Regions from separate parts of the Paenibacillus sp. LT-B23 genome, predicted to be linked through region 3. Evidence: riboswitches for the same ligand, from Rfam matches in the RefSeq annotation. Region 3 holds a riboswitch; each other region holds the start of a gene.

Region 1 (5,346 bases), on a different contig from region 3:
CCACACCATCAGCAACGGGCCGAGAGCGATGGTCGGAATGTTTTGACTAAGAATGAGCAGCGGGTACAGAGCCGATTTGAGAAAAGGGATGGTATGAAGAACGATAGCGATCAGTAGCCCTGTCGCTGTACCGATAGCAAATCCCGCCAGCGTTAAGCGAACGGTAGCCCAGGTATGTGCGCTAATCAGCGCCGATTGGGCCATTCCTTCCTGCACGATCAGGGACGGAGCAGGCAGTATCCATGATTCCACATGCCAATAGGAAACCGCTCCCTGCCAGGCCGCTAAAAAGAAGAGGACCGCCACAAGGGGCGGCCATACGCTTTTCCACCAGGATGCGTTTTTGCCTTTCGGGTTCATGGGCGATATTTCTCGGTCAGCTTATCCATGCTGATACCCTGCGGGTTATGTGCGATTTTGATCTGTGAAATGACACTTGGACTGCCCGCTTCTGTCAGTGCCTCGTGCATGTCTTTAACCACTTTCAGCAGCTCATCCAGCTCACCTTCCATGGTCGTGTCCAATGGATTCACCTGATGTTTGACACCAGAGCGCTGAATAACTTCAATCGCTTTATCTACATATGCATAAGAGTCCTCGTTATTTGGGGTTTTAGGAATCACTTGAATACTGAGCAGTGTGTTAGCCATGTGAATTCACCTGTCCTTTATTTGCAGTTTTTTTTGGGAAAATATGGTGGTTTAAGGTGGTTAAGAGATCGCTCCGCGGTTCATTTGATCTTACGATCGCTGTTGCCGTGGGATTCTTTGAATAAATTTAAAAGGTAAGAATCCCACGGCAAAGGCGAGCGCTTCGCTTCTTCAGATTCAAATGAACCGCTGCGCTGCCAACCGCCTTAAAAGCACCTTATTTTTAAAGTGGTTGTACGGCATTTTTTACACACAAGCGCACCTACTTAGCGCTTAGAATAAGACGAAACTAAAAAACAAACCAAGTGGAACGAGAACGAAGTGGGCGGAATGGTGCTGTAGAAGCGCGCTTCGGAAGCATCACCTTGCCCGGATTCCACCTCTGGATATTTATAAAAGAAGTCTGGGTACAACAGCGATGGGAAGCACCATCCGTCCGCGTAGTGGCGCTTGGTGCACGTCCCTAGTTCGACTTTATTTATTTGGTAATTTAGCGTTTTAACAAAATGATTAACGCTTAGGCAGGAAGTCGTTGGTGAAGGCTTTATCCACTTCCAAGGGTTTGCTGAGCAGCTTGCGCTCGTACATCCAGTCGGAGTAGTTTTTCCATACCTCCGCTTTTTGTACGCCCCATTGGGTGGCATCGTCCTGATAACGCGGGCTTAGCCATTTTTGGCTGGCGAGCACCAGCTTTTTATCCAGCTCCGGAACCGCTTTGGTCAAGATATCTGCGGCTTCTTCCGGGTGAGCGATGGTATATTCATAGCCTTGAGCGGTTGCGTCCATGAAGGACTTGACCAGCTCAGGATCATTTTTAATGGTCTGTTCGTTGCTCACGATGACAGGTGTATAGTAATCCAGACTTTTGGAATAATCTTTTACATACAGCATATCCAGTGGCTCACCCCGTAGTTGGGCTTCAATCCCGGTCCATGCGTAGAAAATCCAGGCAAAGTCGATATCCCGCTTCACGGCTGTAAAATAATCGGCATTGCCCATGTTGATGATCTTCACCTTGCTTACATCGCCTTTGTCTGCGTCCATGATGGATTTCATGACCGCTTCTTCTACGGGAGAACCCCAGCCGCCGTAGGTTTTACCTTCAAAATCCTTCGGGCTCTTAATCCTGCGGTCAATCGGGGCTGCGAAGCCTGATGTATTATGCTGAATGACCGCAGCGATGGATACGAGCGGTACCCCTTGCGAACGCGCCTGTGTGACGCCCTCCTGATAGCTGATACCAAAAGGTACAGCATTGGAAGCAACCATTTGATCGGCTCCGCCTGAGCCGGGTTGAACGATCTGGACATTCAAGCCTGCTTTTTCATAAAACCCTTTGGCCTTGGCGACATAGAGGCCCGTATGATTCGTATTTGGCGTCCAGTCGAGCACGACTTTAACGTCCTTGAGTCCCTTTGTCGGGGAGGATGCTTGGGTGTTGGTGGCAGGAGTCTCGTCTTGTGGTGCAGAGGGGGAGCTTCCGCCGCAGGCGGTCAGGGTCAGGGCCATGAACCACAGGCTGATCAGCCCAAGGCTTAACATTTTCATGCGCTTCATCGTTGTGTTCTCTCCTTTATTACCCGTAATCCGTCGGATCAGACAGCTTATGTTTCCCAATTCACAATAATAACTTCTGCCGGACGCTATCTGTTCCAACAACATCATCTTCAACAAAAAAAGCGCCCCGATGTTCCGGGACGCTTGCGCATGTATATACCAAAGTAAGGGATGGGCCTGGTCAAAGAAAAGGCGCATCTTGCTTAAGCATTCCTACGCTGGCATTACCCAGATCAGGTTGTAAGGGTCAGTGTCTTGGGACACACTCTCAGCCGGCCGATTCCAGCACCCCTGGCATTGTATAGTCGAATGGGTTATTCAATTCGGGTTTACTACGACGATTATATGCCTAGAAGGCGGGTCTGTCCAGCATTGGGGAAGAAGTGACGGTTCATTTGCCAAACGACAGGGTACACTTTTACTGTGAGCTTTGTTCTGATAATGACCATGATTCAATCGCTTAAAGTTGTTTTTCAGAATAGCTGCGCAGGTATGGTTTGATGAGCTGGTGTTGGATCATGGCATGGGCCTTCAAAGGAATTCTAATTTGCGAAAAGGAGTTGTTGTACCGTGGGTAAAACGGAAACATTGGATCGCAGCCAACTGGAACAAGCCATTGTAAAGGCTTTGGATAACAACAAATTTTGCTCGTTGGGTACGGTGGAGGGCGGCAAGCCGAAGGTACGCTATATGGCTCTTTTTAACGAAGGGTTGAACATCCATCTGGCGACAGATCGCAAAACACATAAGGTGGAGGAGCTCAAGGACAACCCAAACGCTTATCTGCTGCTGGGCTATGAGGTTGGCGGTACAAAGGAAGTCGTAGAGGTTGAGGCGACTGTCCGTGTAACGGCTGACGAGGGACTGCGCAAACAAGTGTGGAATGATTCGTTGAAGGAATGGTTTTCCGGCCCGGATGACCCCGATTATGTTATTCTGGATGTAAACCCGACTCGAATTGAGTATGTGGGCAAGCAAACCGGACGTCAGGTGTGGGAAAAATAGAAACGGATAGAGTATGAGAAAACCAGCAATTCTCCGAGTTTTTTGGGAGGTTTGCTGGTTTTTAAGTTCTCGGAAAATTAATTATTTTTTCATAAATAAATAGGGTAAATGACTACTCTTTTGTCCCGCGTTGGATTAAAATAGGAATGGTGGGTTCTAAACTTACATATATGTGCAAAAGTATGTGTATGAGGCCTACACCTTAATGAGGAGGGATATATTTTGTTATTTCATAAAAAATGGTTTAAAGGGTTTACAGCAGCCGTCGTAGCCTGTAGTATGCTGGTGTTTTCAGCCGCTCCGTCTTGGGCTGCCAGCGAATCTAAGGATAGCGCTACAGTGAATTTGCGGATCATGGAAACAACGGATATTCATGCGGCCTTGATGAATTACGATTACTATGCGGACAAGGAAACGAACGAATATGGCTTGATTAACACAGCTGGACTGATCCAGCAGGCGCGCAGTGAAACGAGAAACAGCCTGTTGTTCGATAACGGCGACTTGTTGCAGGGCAATCCACTGGGTGATTATATGGCCAGAAGCAAAACCTTCGAGAAAGAAGGCGGTGTCCATCCGGTCTACAAGATGATGAACTTGATGGACTATGATGCGGCTACGGTGGGGAACCACGAATTTAACTATGGTCTCGACTTTTTGGAAAGATCGCTCAAGGGAGCTGATTTCCCTTACGTAAATGCGAACGTGTATTACGATGATGGGGGCCAAGGCACTAAAAATTATTTTACCCCTTATCGCATTCTGGATAAAGAAGTGACGGATGAAAAGGGTGAAGTTCATCCACTCAGAGTGGGCGTGATTGGCTTGGTAACACCACAAATTACGCAGTGGGATGAAAGTAATTTGAAGGGCAAAGTCGTTACCAAGGATATTGTGGAAACGGCGAAAAAGTTTATTCCACAAATGAAAACCGAGGGTGCTGACATTATTATTGTGCTGGCACACACAGGTTATGAGGATGTACCGCAAACTCCGATGATGGAAAATGCCGTTAAATATTTGAGCAAGGTAGACGGAATTAACGCTATTTTATTTGGACACGCGCATAAATCCTTCCCCGGCCCTGATTTTAAAGAAATGAGCGGTGTAGACCTGGATAAAGGAACTATCAATGGTGTGCCAGCTGTAGAAGCTTCCTCATGGGGCAAGGAGCTAGGCATTATTGACCTGACCCTGGAAAAGAAAAAATACGAGTGGAACGTAACAAATTCACAGTCTGAAGTGCGTCCGGTTGTGAGTACCAAAAATCAGACTGTGCAGATGAATCCTGAGTTTAAACTGGTAGATGCGATCAAGGAAGAGCATACAGGAACGCTGGATTATGTTCGTCAACCGGTGGGAACCACAACCGCACCGATTAACAGTTATTTTGCATTAGTGCAGGATGACCCATCCATTCAGATTGTGACGAATGCACAAAAATGGTACGTACAAAACCATCTTAAAGGGACCGAATACGAAAATCTTCCCGTATTGTCGGCTGGCGCCCCATTCAAGGCTGGTGGTCGAAATGGTGCCGAGTATTATACCAACATTCCTGAAGGCACGATAGCCATTAAAAACGTGTCCGATCTGTACGTGTACCCGAACACGGTTCAGGCCGTAGAAGTTACCGGTGCTGAAATTCAGGAATGGCTGGAATGGTCTGCGGGCCAGTTCAACCGTATCGATCCAAAGAAAACCGAGGAACAATCGCTGATTAACAAAGATTTCCCTACCTACAATTTTGATGTCATTGACGGCGTGAATTACCAGATTGATGTGACTCAGCCTGCACGATATGATGCCAAGGGAACCGTTATTGATCCTTCTGCTCATCGTATCAAGGATTTACAATACAACGGGAAAGCAATTGATCCTGCACAGAAATTTATCGTAGCGACCAACAACTATCGTGCTTCCTCATCCAAACTGGCAAATCCGGATGGCAAACGCATTGTGATGGCAGCACCGGACGAAAGCCGCCAGGTCGTTATTGATTACATCCGTACGAACGGAACGATTAATCCGGCAGCGGATGGTAACTGGTCTATTGCTCCTTTCGGTGAGGCTAAGATTACCTTTGAATCCTCGCCTGATGCCAAAGACGTGCTTGCCGGAAACCAGCAAATTT
Region 2 (5,346 bases), 250 kb from region 3:
ATACGCACTGCCTCATCCGCTGTCGTCGCTCCTGCCGTATTAGGCAGCAACGTATAACGACTCAAATCCAGCGTATCCAGAAAATGTTGCTTATCCCGTTCCTCCAAATTTAATCTCCGCACGGCAAACGTCAATATTTCGGTCTCCGCAGCTTCTACCGCTTTGGATTGAATATCCAGATCGTGGAATTTCCCTGTACCCAATAATAGCCTTGACGTAAAAGATGCTTTGCCAATTATGAACATGATTAACCACCTCCCACAAAATGTACAATTTCCAAGCTATCTCCATCCTTCAGTACCGCTTCATCATGATCTTCACGAGTCAATATGTGACGATTCAGCTCCACCACTACAGTTTTCACTTTCAAATCCAGCTCTTTCAGCAGCTGATCCACATGAATGATCCGATTGGAAAAGGTCATGTTCTGACCGTTAATCGTCAGCTTCATTTGCTCGCCTCCTTTATACGTTCAGGAGAAAAACCGCTTATTCCAAACTCAGCCTCACCAGCCCCTTTTAACAGAGCTGCTACCGCACGCCCGGTAGCTTCGCTCAGCAACACGCCGTTCCGGTAGTGCCCGACCGCGACATATACCCCTTTTACGCCGGGAACAGACCCAATACAAGGTCGCCCTGCTACTGCCTGGGGACGCAAGCCCGCCCAAGTGCGTATAAAAGAAGCTTCACGGACGCGAGGCAGCCAGGTAGAAGCACGGGCCAGCAGCCCCTCCAGGCTTCCAATGGTGACCTCTTTGTCATACTGATGTGGTAGACTCGTCGCCCCAATCCAAAGCTCGTTATTCCGCTTGGGCACCAGGTAAATATCATCGGCGTAAAGGGTATATTCCAGTGGATGATCCTTCAAGGAGACTGAAACAGCCTCACCCTTGACCGGATAAAGCGGATATTCAAAACCGACCTGCTCCAGCAGTCTCATACTATCCAAGCCTCCAGCAATAATGACCTGTTTGCAGGAAAAAAAACCACTGTCTGTTTGTACGCCACAAACTCGCCCATTCTGTACTACGAGTTGCTCCGCCTGTGTACCAGAGCATATTGTTGCTCCCAGTACGACAGCTGCCCCCGTATAAGCACGACAAAGCTGGGCAGGAGAAATTTGCGTCTCCTTTGATCGGTATATAGCCCCGATCACTTGACCATCCAAACCTGGAATTCTGCGGGCCAATTCTCTGGCATCCCACCACACAGGATGATCAACCTCTTGCGCAATAGCCGCATTCCAGCGTTTTTGCCCCTCTGCTTCCGAACGGAAGGGAGTCACAAATCCTTCTGTACGGAATTCCACCGAAACACCAGACAAACGCTCCAGGTCACGAACCAGCTCGGGAAATGCATCCCGGCTTGTGCGAGCGAACTGTGCCAACTCCGGGTCGGTGAATTCCTCACTCTCTGCTGCCAGCATCCCGACCGCAGCTCCTGAGGCTCCCTCGCCTGGAATGAAGCGCTCCAGCAATATCGTACTGCGCCCCTCCTTGGCCATATGATAAGCAATCGAGCTACCGATGACACCTCCACCAATGACCAAGCATTCAGCGTGTCCAATGGCTGGTGCCTCTGTTTTTATCTCTGGCATATGTTTCATCTCTCCCCTCCACTTACGATTCTGCTTGCAACGATCTCCTGCTTCCGTTTCACCACTACAGGCTGTGAACTACCAGATCCGCCATTTGCCTGTACGCCATCGCAGCCGCAACAGGGGACTCTGCCTCCCAGATGCCGGACATTACGGCAATCCCGCTTGCACCCGCAGTATACAGCTCGTGAATATGGCGTGGTTGTATGCCGCCTAGAGCAATCACAGGAATGCTCAATAACCTGCTTATGCGCTCAAGCTGTGCTATACCTCGCGGAGTAACACCAGGCTTGCAGTGAGTCTCATACACATGTCCATAGAGTACATAATGCGCTCCTGCCCGTTCAGCAGCCTGTGCCTCCTCCAAGGAATGCACCGACACCCCACAGCGCGTATCCTCTGAAAGTAAGCTTTTGACAGCTGCCACAGGTAATCCGTTAGCCGGTAGCTGGATAGCTCCAACGGAGGTCAGCAAAGCAACATCCATTCGGTCATTTACTGCAATTTTCTGTAAAGGAACTCCCAGCTTTACCATACTGCGGGTCAAAGCAAGCATCTCTGATGCACCCTTCTGCTTCAAGCGCACGTGTACATAATGAACATATGGATGAATAGCAGCAGCCACTTGGGCAGTATGTGCATATGCATCGGAATTGCCTTCCATCGTAATTACGTGCAATTCGATCTTTTTCTCACCTCACAATGGACTAAATAGTTGTAAGCTGACCCTGTATCTTTACAGTCTCATATCGTGCCATACGGTATGGACTAGCCACGTTTACCAGCAAAAAATGAAGGGGTACGGTATATGAATACGAACATATGAACACGAACGAAAACGCAAAAAACCACTTCCCGAAGGAAGTGGTTTAACGTACGTCCAATAACCGAACGGACCATTATATCCGTATACGTATATCGTCCCACGTACAAACAAAGTAATAAATTCGTTACCTCGTTTGTACGGCGCTCACTTCCCTACGCTGGCATAACCCAGATCAGGTGCAAAGGGTCCGAAATCCATTTATTCCGTCTCAGCCGCATGGGCGGCTCCCCTAGTGTAACTATTTTATTGTATCAGCTAAAGATAGCTTAGCATATTTTCCTAATCCTGCAAACCCTGCTTCTTGTGAAGCTTGGTACAAAACTGGATATTTAATTTAATTTAATTGACTTTACTTGACCATTCTTCCACATTCCACGTTTTGGTTACCCAATCCTCATAAAAGTCCGGTTCGTGAGATACGAGCAGTACCGTTCCTTTGTATTCCTTCAAGGCACGTTTCAGCTCATCCTTCGCTTTGATATCCAAGTGATTGGTAGGCTCATCGAAAAGCACCCAGTTGCTTTCCCGCATTAGCAGTTTGCATAGGCGGACTTTGGCCTGCTCACCACCACTGAGCGCGGATAGTGGACGGGTGATATGCTCATTTTTCAAACCGCAACGCGCCAAATGTGCCCTTACTTCATGCTGGTTCAAGTGCGGGAATTCATTCCACACATCCTCAATCGGTGTAACTTTCTCTGCGCGTACCTCTTGCTCAAAATAAGCTGGCTGCAAGAAATCCCCTTGATAGGTCTTGCCGCTAATCGGCGGAATTTTTCCCAGAATGGTTTTGAGCAATGTCGATTTACCGACACCATTATAGCCCACAATCGCAATTTTATCGCCACGTTCAATCGTCATGGACATTTTAGGCAACAGGGCATGGGTGTAGCCAATTTCAAAATCAATACCCTCAAATACCGTTTTCCCACTCGCACGTGCTTCTTTAAATTGAAATGTTGGTTTAGCCGCTTCTTCCGGTTTATCGATGCGCTCGATTCGATCAAGCTGCTTCTCACGGCTCTTCGCCCGACCTGACGTAGAGGCGCGCGCCTTATTACGTTGAATGAAATCTTCCTGTTTCTTAATAAAATCCTGCTGCTTCTCATAAGCTTCAATATGCTGGCTTTTGTTCAGGTCCGCCATTTCAAGGAACTTTTCATAGTTGGCTGAATAACGGGTCATCTTGGCAAATTCAAGATGATAGATGACATTAACGACCTGATTCATAAACTCAGTATCATGAGAAATAAGAATAAATGCATATGGATAATCCTTCAGATAACGTGTAAGCCATTCAATATGCTCTACATCCAAATAGTTGGTAGGCTCATCCAGCAGTAACACATTCGGCTTTTCCAGCAGCAGCTTGGCAAGAAGCACCTTGGTCCGTTGTCCACCGCTAAGTGCGGATACATCCCGATCCAGTCCTATCGCGGAAAGGCCCAATCCATTCGCCATTTCTTCAACTTTCACATCGATGAGGTAAAAATCCCCCATATCCAGTTGCTCCTGAATTTCACCCATCTCTTCCAGCAGCACTTCCAGTTCTTCGGGAGAAGCTTCCCCCATCTTGTCAGTGATCTGCATCATTTCCTTTTCCAATTCCAACAACGGGAGAAAGGCATCCTTCAGTACATCCCGCACGGTTTTGCCAGGTGTCAGCTTGGTGTGCTGATCCAGATACCCATAACGTACACGTGGAGTCCATTCCACTTTGCCTTCATCCTTAAGCAATTTTCCGGTCAGAATGTTCATCAGTGTCGATTTACCAACACCATTGGCTCCCACCAAACCTACACGTTCCCCTCCGAGCAATCGGAAGGATACATTTTTAAACAATGCGCGGTCCCCAAAGTTATGGGATACATTTTCTACAGTCAATAAACTCATAAGCTGTTTTTGGCTCCTTATTGTCATCGGCAATGCCGACTGTTCTTATTTCATATGCATTTCTTTCAAAGCCTTATTGTAGCACATCCAGTAGCCTTATCGGAATATTGAAAATGGGTGAATTTGAAGGATTTTGATATTGTCTGCTTATAAAAAAAGAAAAACCACTCGTAGGAGTGATTTATTTAAAGATTGTTTAAAGATTTATTTATATTCATTATAACATTTATATTCAAAATACCCTGCGGCTGCCGCAGATTTTTCATCCGTAAAACGCTCTGTCGCTTTAAATGGAGCTGGACAAGAATCTCTGTAAAAATATTTCATTCCGGTATCCGGCTCTACGCCGCCGATAATGGCTTGCTTCCTCACGACTCTTCCGCCACCAAACCCATAGTTATTATAGTACCTGTCTCCAACCGGAATTCCCTGGATAAACGCCATCAGCCCCACATCATCTACAGTGTTATACCATTCCTCTTGCGAGATGAGCGGTAGCGTGAAAGTATAGGATACACCATTATGTGCTGCCTTTTCGTTATGGAGATTAATGAGTCGGCCCAGATCCTCCTGAATGCTGTGGACAATGGTAGAACGTCGTACTTGCTCAAAAGCTTCCGGGTCATTAAGCAACGAGATCGTTGTCTGTCCCTGAAGTTCCTTCTGAAAGCCCTCTATCCACCTGTGATTCCGAGCATCATAGGCATGTACATAATTGTCCAAAGTAAACCCTACACTGTTACCTGCTGAATCAACGTAGGCATAAGGTTTTTTTTCACTCCATTTGGGTCCCTGGACAGCTTGTCCATGCTCATCTGTGTAAGATTCGGAAGCGAACGCATAATAGCCGTCATAGTCCAGAACCATAAGGGCAGGCATATAATCCAATAGTGCACGTTGCGCGACTGGATTCCCATCAATCCCCATATTAAGAAAAAGGGTATGCAGGAACGTGTGCAGCGCTTCTTCTTTATCTACACGAAAAAACTTGTCCGATCCATACCCAGCCTCTCGTTCCTGACGCTCATTCT
Region 3 (5,346 bases):
CTGATTACCAACGGACGTCACTGTCGCTCCAGTCACATCTGGCACGGACGAAGTATCGACGGAGACTGTTGGGGTTGTAACTGGAATACTAACCCCCCCAGATACGTTTCCGGATTTATCCACTGTTTTGACCGTTACGGTATAGTTAGTGGAAGCGATCAAGCCACTAAACGTGTAGGACGTACCTAAGGTTCGCTGCACTTCCCTATCATTTAGATAGATAATCGCTTGGCTCAGGTCAGCATCCTTGGGCAAAATGTAATTCACAGTAAAAGCGTTGTAACCCAAATTCGTCGCTGTCAGCCCGCTCACCTCTCCTGGAGGTGTCTTATCTACAGGAACAACAGAAGCCGTTTTGGCCTGTACTGAAGTCCCTTGAGATTCATTTCCGCTCTTATCCACCGTCTGCACGCGAAAGTTATATGTTGTATCAGGCTGTAAGCCGCTCATCATATAAGAATTACTTTTGATGTTATCTACATATACGTCCGTGCTGACGCTGACCTTTACATGGTCAAAATTGGTGTCCGTCGGATTTGTCCAAGACAAGTTCATCTTTGTTGTATCTGCCGGAACCGCTGTCAAATGGCTTACTTCTCCAGGTGCAATACTCACAGCAGCTGTTTGGTTCGCCAACGTTTTTATAATTCTGTTAATATAGGTTCTTTGACCATCTACTTCTGTAAGCGTAGTCACGCCTGTACCCGAACCAACCTTCGCATAGCGCCCTTGACCTGCTAATATGTTTGCATGTGACTGCTCTATACCCGGATTTTTCAAATTCCAGCTATGCTCTTTGGCAGGCAACGCACTCGCCGCTACATCCGTTCCTCCCAAGATGCCATATCCCGTATTCAAAATCAGAGTAACCGTTGCGAACGGAGCCATCCATTGGCGCAATCCCTTCTTTTTCATGATCTGTGCACTCCTTGATAACAATATGTATTTGTCAAACCAGTTGGTAAGATTACAAAATCCTCCTATTGTAATCCAGCCATGTCAGCCTAGCATAAGCAATAGACGTTCATTTAAATGTTATCGGAATATTTAAAGGAAATGTTTAGGCTAATAGTACAAGCTCATGCCCCAAGCCAAGAACTGGACTTGTATACATAAAAAAAGCCGCGCTCAGCGCGGATACTAAAAGATAATTTATGTCTGGTCCAACCTGGTCTAATTAGGTTTTCTCTCCCATCGGAACAATGTACAGTGTTCCATCCTCGCTATACTCCGCATAGGCGATCTCGTCGATATCACCATATCCTTGCTCCCGGACCTTTGCTTTAATCTGCTCCATATCGATTTTCTTGCCCCTCATGGATTCGTTCAGCAGCTTTCCTTTATCAATGACCGTAACGGAAAAGAAATCAGGCTGCACACCTATCCCCATATCCTGAGCGGTTGGCGGCTCGTATTCGGGTTTGCGCATGACTGATAGTGAGCCGTTCGTTTCCAACGTGGCGTACCTGACCTCACGAAGAGAAAAAATATTTTGCTGCCGAAGCATGGAAAGTAACTGTGTATACTCAATATCGTATTTTTCTAGCATTTCTTGATTAACCTTGCCTTTATCGATGAGCAGCACAGTCCGGCCCTCCGCCATATATCCAAATCTTACAAAATGGGTCGTTGCCTTCTCAAAAAAGTAGGACAGCGCGCACCACAGTGCCAAAGCAAACAAAAGCTGCCTAATGCTCACCTTATCGTCGTATAGTGCATTCCCCACAATTTCGCTTAAAACCAATGACGTTAAAAAATCGAGCGGTGTTAACTGACTAAGGGTTTTCCGCCCTGTAATAAAAGCAATAATCCACAAACCAAAAAAGCTGATGATCAATTTGACACCAATCGTGACGAATACCTCCATACATACACCTCCCGGCAAGAAGTTATTTCTCCTTACGGGTTATTACACCTGTCCATTTCTATATAAACAGTGGTTCATTTCACCTTCTATACTCTTGTGTTCAGAATATCCGCTCTAATGCGCGCACCCTACCGTACTGGAGCACATCGTCCGGCGTTACCGCGAACAGCATATTAAGTAGCTCGATCTGAAAGCTTCCTGGTCCTTCCCCACCTTTTCGTTCTGCTGCCATTTCAGCAGCAACGCCATATACGGCAAGTGCTGCCATGCCAGCAGTAAGTCTGTCGTTTTCGACAGCAGCGAAAGCGCCCAGCACCGAAGTTAATAGGCAACCAGCTCCCGTAACTTTGGTAAGCATGCTATGGCCATTCTCAATGATCCACCCTATACGGCCGTCGGTAATGACGTCTTCTTTGCCGGTGATTGCAACAATCGTATTCAGTTGATGGGCTGCTTTGACTGCAAGTTGTGAAATATTCAAATTGCCTGTTTCTCCAGCATCGACACCTTTAATTTGTATGTCTTCGCCAATGATTTGTGCAATTTCAGCAGCGTTACCGCGAACAATATCCACCTTGACCCGATCCAGAATCCGGAGAGCGGAGGCTGTGCGGAATGGGGTCGCTCCCGCGCCCACGGGATCTAACAGCACAGGTACCCCATGTTCATTAGCCGATAAACCAGCCATAATCATGGACTCTACAAGTTCTTCATTTAACGTACCAATGTTAAGTACAAGCGCCCCCGCAATTCGGGCCATATCTGCGACTTCCTCTTTGGCGTATGCCATTACTGGTGAAGCGCCGAGCGCGAGCAGTCCGTTTGCCGTAAAATTGGTGACGACCACATTGGTTATATTGTGAACGAGCGGATTCGTATCCCGCATATTTTGTAGCAACAAAGCCATTTGATCTAACATAAAAAAACCAACCCTCTTTCTTCAGGAACCTGTGAAAGACTGTTGGCCTATACATATGTATACACTTATATCCCTACGCTGGCATTATCCAACAGGTTCACACGGTCTACGACGGCTTAGTCGTACTCTCAGCTTGCTTCCACAGGCTCCCGTTATATTTTTTTCTAATGTTACGGGTTCGTCATACAAAAATCAATAGATATTTTGATCATGTAAAAAACGTTTGGAGGTTTGCTTTTGGACCCATCTATTGTTTCTTCTACTATATTGTTCCAAAACCATACTACAAAAATACAGGGTGATTCCGAAGTATGGGGCAATCTCATTAAGGATTCTCCTCTCTCCGGTATTTCTTATTCATTGCCCGCTTACAACAACCGCATTGAAAGGAACATCATCCTTCGTTCAATCAATTCAGGGATTCGCGTTTCACGTAATTTAGAGCACCCAATTTCATTAGGCAGTCGATACCATGGATTAGAGATTATGTACAATAAGATTTGGGATACCCGCTTTTTTGGCATTGAACTGGATCAGCTTTCTAACCATATTAACGTGATGTTCAGCAATCTAGTATTCATTTAAATGAAATCATATCCAAGGGAAATGGGGATTTTGGTATTCAGGTCACGAAAGAAACCTCTCATAATCGAGTGTATTTTAATCGAGTTTTAGGGACTTATGTTCAGCAGCCCTTATGGATTGAGGGCAATAATTTCGGGAAATAATATTGCCCTACCCATTCTGAGGTTCAAGTCGGACTACAGCTCCTTAACGACTTTTTACGAGAAGCTGGATCGCTTCCTTAACAAGTTTATCTGTATCTCCACCAGCCTCTTGTTCTTCCAATATACAACGTTGCAGATTTTCTGCCACGATCTGGGCAATCGCTTTATCGGATGCGTTGCGTACGGCGGATAACTGGCTTACTACGTCCTTACAGGATTGTCCCTCATCCATTAAACGAAGCACCCCACGCACCTGACCCTCAATTCTTCTCAGGCGTGTTTTCAGTTCATCACTATAATTGTAATCCATCAGGTATACACTCCTTTTTGATTTAATCATATACATGTATAGGTATATTATAAACCAAAAAAATAATAAGGACATCCTAAATGAATAGATTTACCTTACCCTGCGAAGCATCCCCCAGATAGGCAGCTACTCCGGCATATTCCAAACCGTCCATCAGCTCTTCCTGTTGTAGTCCTAGTAGATCCATGGTCATGGTACAGGCCACCAGCTTGATCCCCTGTTCTTGCGCCAGCTCGATAAGCTGCGGAAGGGAAAGCGCATTATGCTTTTTCATGACATGCTTGATCATCTGCGGGCCGAGTCCTGCAAAATTCATTTTGGACAATGCAAGCTTTTGGGGTCCACGCGGCATCATCCAGCCAAAGGCTTTTTCGAGTAGCCCCTTATTCGTGCGTACGAGTTCTTCCTTACGCAGCGTGTTTAGCCCCCAAAACGTAAAGAAGATGGTCACTTCATAGTCGTAAGCTGCCGCACCATTCGCGATAATAAATGCGGCGATAGCCTTATCCAGCTCCCCGCTAAATAAAACGATAGTTGTTTTTTGCTGAGTCTGTTCCAGATTCATCCTGTAATCTCCTTTTTCACTGCAACTTTGTTATTTAAAATCCTAATATGGAACTCCAAATTTTAATGGCAGTAAGAAGGATCAACACCACTAAACTGTATCGCAAAATAACCGGGTTCATTTTCAAGTTCCATTTGGAGCCTAGAGGTGCGCCGATCAAACTTCCCAATACCGTAAAAACAGTTACGATAACCGGAATATGCCCCGTTGATATTTTGCCAATGACACCGCCAATGGCGGAAATGAACACAATAGCGAGGGAGGATGCGATGGTCGTACGGGTAGGAATCTTGAGCACGGTTAACATAATAGGAATTAAAATGAATGCTCCTCCTGCGCCCACAACGCCTGATATGATACCGACCAAAAAGGCAAAACTCACCGCAATCCATTTGTTAAACGTAATTTCGCTTGTGGATTGTTCAGGCTTCCCTTTATTTAGTAAAAGCATCAGGACAACGGCGATCATCGCCAGCACGCCATAAATGATATTGATCACTTGTTCGTCCAGAAAATGAGACACTGATCCGCTGATCAGGCTTCCCAACAGAATACTTATGCCCATATACAAGACAAGGTCCTTATGCACAAGGGAAGGTTCTCCTTTTTTACTGCGAAAGGCTAATACTCCCGCTAATGAAGCAAAGAAGACCTGAAACATGCTTATCGTGGACACTTCTTGTGCTGAAAAATGTGCTATGCCCAAGCCAGTCGGGACAAAAAGTAATAACGGATAATTGATAATGGCTCCGCCGATACCCAGCAAACCCGAAAAGAATGATCCGATCAGACCCAGAAGCACCATGCCTCCATACAGGAGAATATCCATCATGCACCCACTTTAGTTGTCATGTACGGCACAGCGGTTAGGTCCCATTTCCATGTCTCGCTGTTCTTCTTCCGTAGGTGTTATTTTTCCCATGTTGATCTGCCGAATTTCTTGATAGGCGTTAGGGT
Region 4 (5,346 bases), on a different contig from region 3:
GTTAAAAGCAACCGCAATCACGGTGTACAGGGTCGTTCTCTTGTCCAAAAATTTATACCCGACAATCAGCAGCAAGCCATTGATCACCAGATTGACGATCGAGGGGGACCACTGAAACAGGTAGTACAAAATAATCGTGACCCCTGTAACGCCCCCCTCGCCAAACTCATTCGGGATAACAAACAGATTAACAGCCAGCGCGAAAAAAAACGCACCCAGAATAATAAATGCGATGTCTGCAATTCTTTTTTTCATATATGTCCTGGTCCTTTCTCAAACATTTCAACGGATGAATCGCCAGATGGATTGGCTGATTCTATAGCTAAAACACGCTTACAACCAGTTCATGGTATCCACTCCCAAACATAAAGTCAATACAACTTTGACACTTTAATTCGCCACCAGACTGACTTCATATTGACTTCAGGATTTTGCAAAATTCGATTCCAGTCGCTCCCTAGTGCAATATATAGACGAACTGGAACATTTCGATCTATATATTGTTCATTGAAAGTCGCTTATTGGATTTTTGCAAAATGTCACTTATATAAGGGTATTCGACAAAAAAACACGGTCCCGACTACTAAACTATGAAAACGGGCCTCTGGCCCTTGTTCTGGACCTAGGCACATTTTCCCTCAGAATGACCATACACCTAATCCTCATTTTGGACACATATGACCATCTTCCTGTTTTATGTCAAAAGCGTTTTAATTTGAAAAAATGCGTTTATAATGATTGAAACATTACCAAGCAGTCTACCCGGTATTACGACATCAAGTACATACGAATAGTCCTATACAGACGTCCTAAGCAACTTAATCTGAATTTGACAAAATGGAATTGGAGGAACAACCCACATGAATACAATGAATTTAACTGTACACACCTTGATGCCTTTCCATCACCAATACCAACGTGCCAACGCAGTGAGTATGCAGAAGAAAGAAGACAGCTCGGAGAAGAAGCTCAGCTTTCAGGACATTTTGAATGAGAAAATGGGTAAAAAATAAAGTATCCGTTTATCCGGTTGCATGATCTCGCTTTACATAAGCTAAAAAGCCGTGGCTTTCTACATCATCTGTAGAGAACCACGGCTTTTGTTATTTATGCGTTTTTTACTGTCCGGCATCCCGATACTGCTCTGCCTTCTCACGCATCCCGGCAGCTACCGCTTCTTCGGTGTTCAGCCCCTTATCCGCCGCATAGGCGCGAATGTCCTGCGTGATACGCATACTGCAAAACTTGGGACCGCACATCGAGCAAAAGTGTGCTTCCTTGGCTCCCTCTGCTGGCAGCGTCTCATCATGGTAGGACAAGGCCCGCTCAGGGTCGAGCGAAAGATTGAACTGGTCGCGCCAGCGGAATTCAAAGCGTGCCTTGGACAAAGCATCGTCCCGCTGCTGCGCCCGTGGATGGCCTTTTGCCAGATCGGCAGCATGTGCCGCAATTTTGTACGTAATAACACCTTCACGAACGTCATCCTTGTTCGGCAGACCCAAATGCTCCTTCGGCGTAACATAGCACAGCATGGACGTCCCGAACCAACCAATCATCGCTGCCCCGATAGCCGAGGTAATATGATCATAGCCAGGTGCAATATCCGTCGTGAGCGGTCCCAGTGTATAAAAGGGAGCTTCCTTGCAAATCTCCATTTGCAGGTCCACATTCTCCTTGATTTTGTGCATCGGGACATGTCCCGGCCCTTCAATCATAACCTGAACATCATGCTTCCAGGCAATTTGCGTTAACTCGCCCAACGTATCCAGCTCAGCAAACTGTGCTTCATCATTCGCATCATAGATACTGCCTGGACGTAGACCGTCTCCGAGGGAAAAGGCCACATCGTAGGCTTTCATAATTTCGCATATTTCTTCAAAATGTGTGTACAAAAAGTTCTCCCGATGGTGCGCAAGACACCAAGCCGCCATGATCGACCCTCCACGGGACACAATTCCCGTCATTCTGCTTGCCGTCATCGGAATATACCTAAGCAGCACGCCCGCATGAATGGTAAAATAGTCCACGCCCTGCTCCGCCTGCTCAATCAGCGTGTCACGATACAGCTCCCATGTTAGCGCCTCGGCTTCGCCGTTCACCTTTTCAAGTGCCTGATATAGCGGTACAGTCCCAATCGGCACAGGAGAGTTACGGATGATCCATTCACGCGTCGTATGGATGTTACGGCCTGTGGACAGGTCCATGACCGTATCCGAGCCCCAGCGTACAGCCCAGGTCATTTTCTCCACTTCCTCCTCGATGGAGGACGTAACCGCAGAATTACCAATGTTCGCATTAATCTTCACGTGAAAATGACGACCAATCACCATCGGCTCACTTTCCGGGTGATTGATATTTGAAGGCAAAATAGCTCGTCCTGCCGCCAACTCCTGCCGCACAAACTCAGGCTCCACCCCTTCGCGGATGGCCGCAAATTCCATTTCGGGCGTAATGATCCCTTGCCGCGCATAATGCATTTGCGTTACACTATGCCCTTGCCGCGCACGGAGCGGAAGGTTGGTGACGCCGGGAAATTCAGCCGTCTCCCGTTTGGAGCCGGGCTTCAACCCGTTATCCTCCGGCTTGACGGCGCGCCCCTCGTAAACCTCCACATCCCCCCGTTCCAGTGCCCAGGCTCGCCGTAATGGAGGCAAGCCCTTACGGATATCAACCTGATAGGCTTCATCGGTCATGGGACCGCTCGTATCGTACACACGCAACGGCTCATGATGCTCCGTGCCCTGCGGCGTATGTGTGGGATGCAGGGCGATTTCACGCTCCGGTACGGCAATGTCCGGCCGCGAGCCTTGAATATATACCTTGCGGCTCCCCGGAAAGGGCTTCACTCCTCCTGTCTGTTCATCCACTGCGTTCCCTGCTGTTCCTTCTGTTTCTGTCGGTTTCATTGTCCATTCCTCCCGTTTCGATGAAATGACACACCGATCCGGAACCATCCCCAGGCTGGCTATCTATGCAAAAAAGCCGGTTCCCCAGGGAACCGGCTAATCTAACGAAACAGCTATGCAGACGGCTACGCACGCGGAATCATACTCCGATGCATTGCCATAGACAGCGGCTACGTATACATTTCAATGGCCGATTACTTCCCTACGCTGGTATGATCCAGATCAGGTGCAAAGGGTCCGGAATCTAGTGCGATTCCATCTCAGCCCAGCATTACAGGCTCCCCCAGTAACTGTGATAATTCTATTCGCATGAGGCGGCTATAGTTGACAACCCGCCATCCCCATCAGATTACTTCAAATTTACGGCTTTGGCAACCCTTCTCTGGTCCCTTTTCCCAAGGATTATGGAAGCATAAGCCCCATTTCCTTTGCCGCCTCGATCAAAATCGGTGCAAAATCATGCAGCGTCTCGGGTGCTAGTCGGCTGACCGGGCCGGATACAGACAAGGCCGCAGCGACCTGTCCCTTCCGATTCACGATAGGCGCAGCCACAGCAGCAGCGCCCGGCTCCCGCTCCTCATAGCTGGTCGCATAGCCCTTTTCACGAATATCCTGCAATTGAGCCTTATAGACCTCCGGGTCTACCAAGGGCGGCCATTCATCCCCGCTTAGCAGGGCTTCCAACTCCTGCGGCGGCATAAAGGCCGCCAGCACCTTGCTGGAGGCTCCTACAGCCAGCGGCATGCTTGCACCTACTGGCGCAACGCGGCGGATCGCCTGATTGCTCTGCACGGCCTGAATGCGGATACGCATGCTGCCATCGCGCAGGTATAGGCTGACCGTTTCGCCCAGACGGTCACGCAATCCTTCCATCGCTGGCTGTAATAGGATCGCCGGCTCGTCGCTTTGTGACAGATGGGTGGATAGCTCCCATATCCGAATGCCGAGCCGGTATTTTTCCGTTGCAGGATTCCGAACGACAAAACCCCGATCCTCCAGCGTGGTCAGCAGCCGATAAACGGTACTTTTATGTAAACCAATTTTGGAAGCAATCTCTGTTAGACCCAGATCGGAATCTCCGGTAAAACACATCAGTATATCAAGCGCACGCTCCACGGCGCGAACCGTTAATTTACGGTCTTCCATTGTGAACCGCTCCTCTTTGTTCCATATTCGTTTCACACCATGAAACATGGTTACATAAATTATATAGAATAGTCGCGGCTACTGTAAACCAATGTTTTTGTGACAGCCATATTACAGAACGAGAACAAACATCGACAAATCTTTGCATCATTTTTACTTTTCCGGTTCAGCCGTTGACTTTGGATAACACGCATCATACGATAATAGGTATCTATACGGACATAAACTATCATTTTCAAGTGGAATTGTACCTAGAATTCTATGAAACGAAGTTCATTTTTATATAAGGAGGCTCTTACATGATTTCGACATCCCAGCGCAGCTCTCAGCTACAGCATGCTGTCCAGGAGCCGTCCACCCCACTGATCAACCCCCGGCTGCTGCGGATCAAGCATGTTGTCATTGCCTTGCTGCTGTCGGTCGTATTTTTTCTGTTGTTTTGCTTTATTACCCTGCACGCCTATATCGCATGGGTACTGACGAATCCAACCGTCGCGCCACTGTACTCGAACCCGATGCAGGCCAAAGGCATGCCCTACGAGGAAGTCAGCTTCCCCGCCAAGGACGGTAGCCGGATGGTGCAGGGCTGGTATATCCCCGCAGATCAATCGAAGAAAACGATTATTTTCAGCCACGGTTATGGGGCCAACCGCGAAGAAAGCTGGATTCCGATGTATGATCTGGCGCATTATGCCCACCGTTTGAATTTTAACGTTGTCATGTTCGATTACGGATTCGCATCACAAAATAGCAAAGCCGTCGCAACCGGAGGCAAAGCGGAATCCCAGCAGCTTCTCGGGGCCATCCAGCTTGCGAAGCAACGCGGCTCCTCGGAGATTATCGTATGGGGCTTCTCGATGGGAGCAGGAACCGCCCTTCAGGCGGGCTTGCAAACCAAGGATGTGGACGCCATGATTTTGGACAGCACCTTCCTGCTGGAGCCGGATACGCTGTACCATAACATTCATAATCAAATTGATCTGCCGCGCCATCCATCTCTGGAAATTCTGGAGCTGCTGTTTCCAGTCTTGAACGGTACCAGCCTGCATCAGATTCCATATCAAGAGGTCAAAGCAGAAAACTATCCGTTCCCGATCATGTTCGTGCATGGGACGCAGGATGAAAAAGCTCCTTACCCAATTGCGGAAAAGCTCGCTGCCAATCAAACCAACCCCCTTTCCAGTGTGTGGATTGTCAAAAACGGGCTGCATGAGCTTATTTTCAGAGAGCATCCACGTGAGTATTTGCGGCGGGTATCGACGTTTTTAAGCGGTGTACAAGAGTTGGAGGACAA

Evidence for each region. Region 3 has a riboswitch for thiamine pyrophosphate ahead of thiM (hydroxyethylthiazole kinase). Riboswitches for the same ligand answer to the same signal wherever they lie in the genome.
Region 1: linked by a shared signal. The riboswitch ahead of ACWXW9_RS12930 (ABC transporter substrate-binding protein) and the one ahead of thiM (hydroxyethylthiazole kinase) in region 3 are both predicted to bind thiamine pyrophosphate.
Region 2: linked by a shared signal. The riboswitch ahead of ACWXW9_RS01390 (thiamine phosphate synthase) and the one ahead of thiM (hydroxyethylthiazole kinase) in region 3 are both predicted to bind thiamine pyrophosphate.
Region 4: linked by a shared signal. The riboswitch ahead of thiC (phosphomethylpyrimidine synthase ThiC) and the one ahead of thiM (hydroxyethylthiazole kinase) in region 3 are both predicted to bind thiamine pyrophosphate.

What each region holds. Positions count from the first base shown of each region.
Region 1 is NZ_JBSQBM010000009.1:74,221-79,566, forward strand. Features, by position in the region: gene ACWXW9_RS12915 (ABC transporter permease) at 1-360, opposite strand, end outside; gene ACWXW9_RS12920 (MTH1187 family thiamine-binding protein) at 357-650, opposite strand; gene ACWXW9_RS12925 (hypothetical protein) at 956-1,117, shown strand; gene ACWXW9_RS12930 (ABC transporter substrate-binding protein) at 1,161-2,207, opposite strand; TPP riboswitch at 2,401-2,510, opposite strand; gene ACWXW9_RS12935 (pyridoxamine 5'-phosphate oxidase family protein) at 2,778-3,212, shown strand; gene ACWXW9_RS12940 (bifunctional 2',3'-cyclic-nucleotide 2'-phosphodiesterase/3'-nucleotidase) at 3,435-5,346, shown strand, end outside.
Region 2 is NZ_JBSQBM010000001.1:290,540-295,885, reverse strand. Features, by position in the region: gene ACWXW9_RS01405 (thiazole synthase) at 1-245, opposite strand, end outside; gene thiS (sulfur carrier protein ThiS) at 248-451, opposite strand; gene thiO (glycine oxidase ThiO) at 448-1,596, opposite strand; gene ACWXW9_RS01390 (thiamine phosphate synthase) at 1,661-2,260, opposite strand; TPP riboswitch at 2,555-2,663, opposite strand; gene abc-f (ribosomal protection-like ABC-F family protein) at 2,762-4,315, opposite strand; gene ACWXW9_RS01380 (hypothetical protein) at 4,520-5,346, opposite strand, start outside.
Region 3 is NZ_JBSQBM010000001.1:542,046-547,391, reverse strand. Features, by position in the region: gene ACWXW9_RS02405 (fibronectin type III domain-containing protein) at 1-915, opposite strand, end outside; gene ACWXW9_RS02400 (YetF domain-containing protein) at 1,178-1,867, opposite strand; gene thiM (hydroxyethylthiazole kinase) at 1,968-2,786, opposite strand; TPP riboswitch at 2,840-2,949, opposite strand; gene ACWXW9_RS02390 (hypothetical protein) at 3,024-3,371, shown strand; gene ACWXW9_RS02385 (metal-sensitive transcriptional regulator) at 3,558-3,824, opposite strand; gene ACWXW9_RS02380 (DsrE/DsrF/DrsH-like family protein) at 3,901-4,389, opposite strand; gene ACWXW9_RS02375 (sulfite exporter TauE/SafE family protein) at 4,424-5,218, opposite strand; gene ACWXW9_RS02370 (MBL fold metallo-hydrolase) at 5,231-5,346, opposite strand, start outside.
Region 4 is NZ_JBSQBM010000021.1:45,738-51,083, forward strand. Features, by position in the region: gene ACWXW9_RS22535 (YitT family protein) at 1-255, opposite strand, end outside; gene ACWXW9_RS22540 (hypothetical protein) at 861-1,013, shown strand; gene thiC (phosphomethylpyrimidine synthase ThiC) at 1,119-2,906, opposite strand; TPP riboswitch at 3,089-3,201, opposite strand; gene ACWXW9_RS22550 (IclR family transcriptional regulator) at 3,309-4,052, opposite strand; gene ACWXW9_RS22555 (alpha/beta hydrolase) at 4,352-5,346, shown strand, end outside.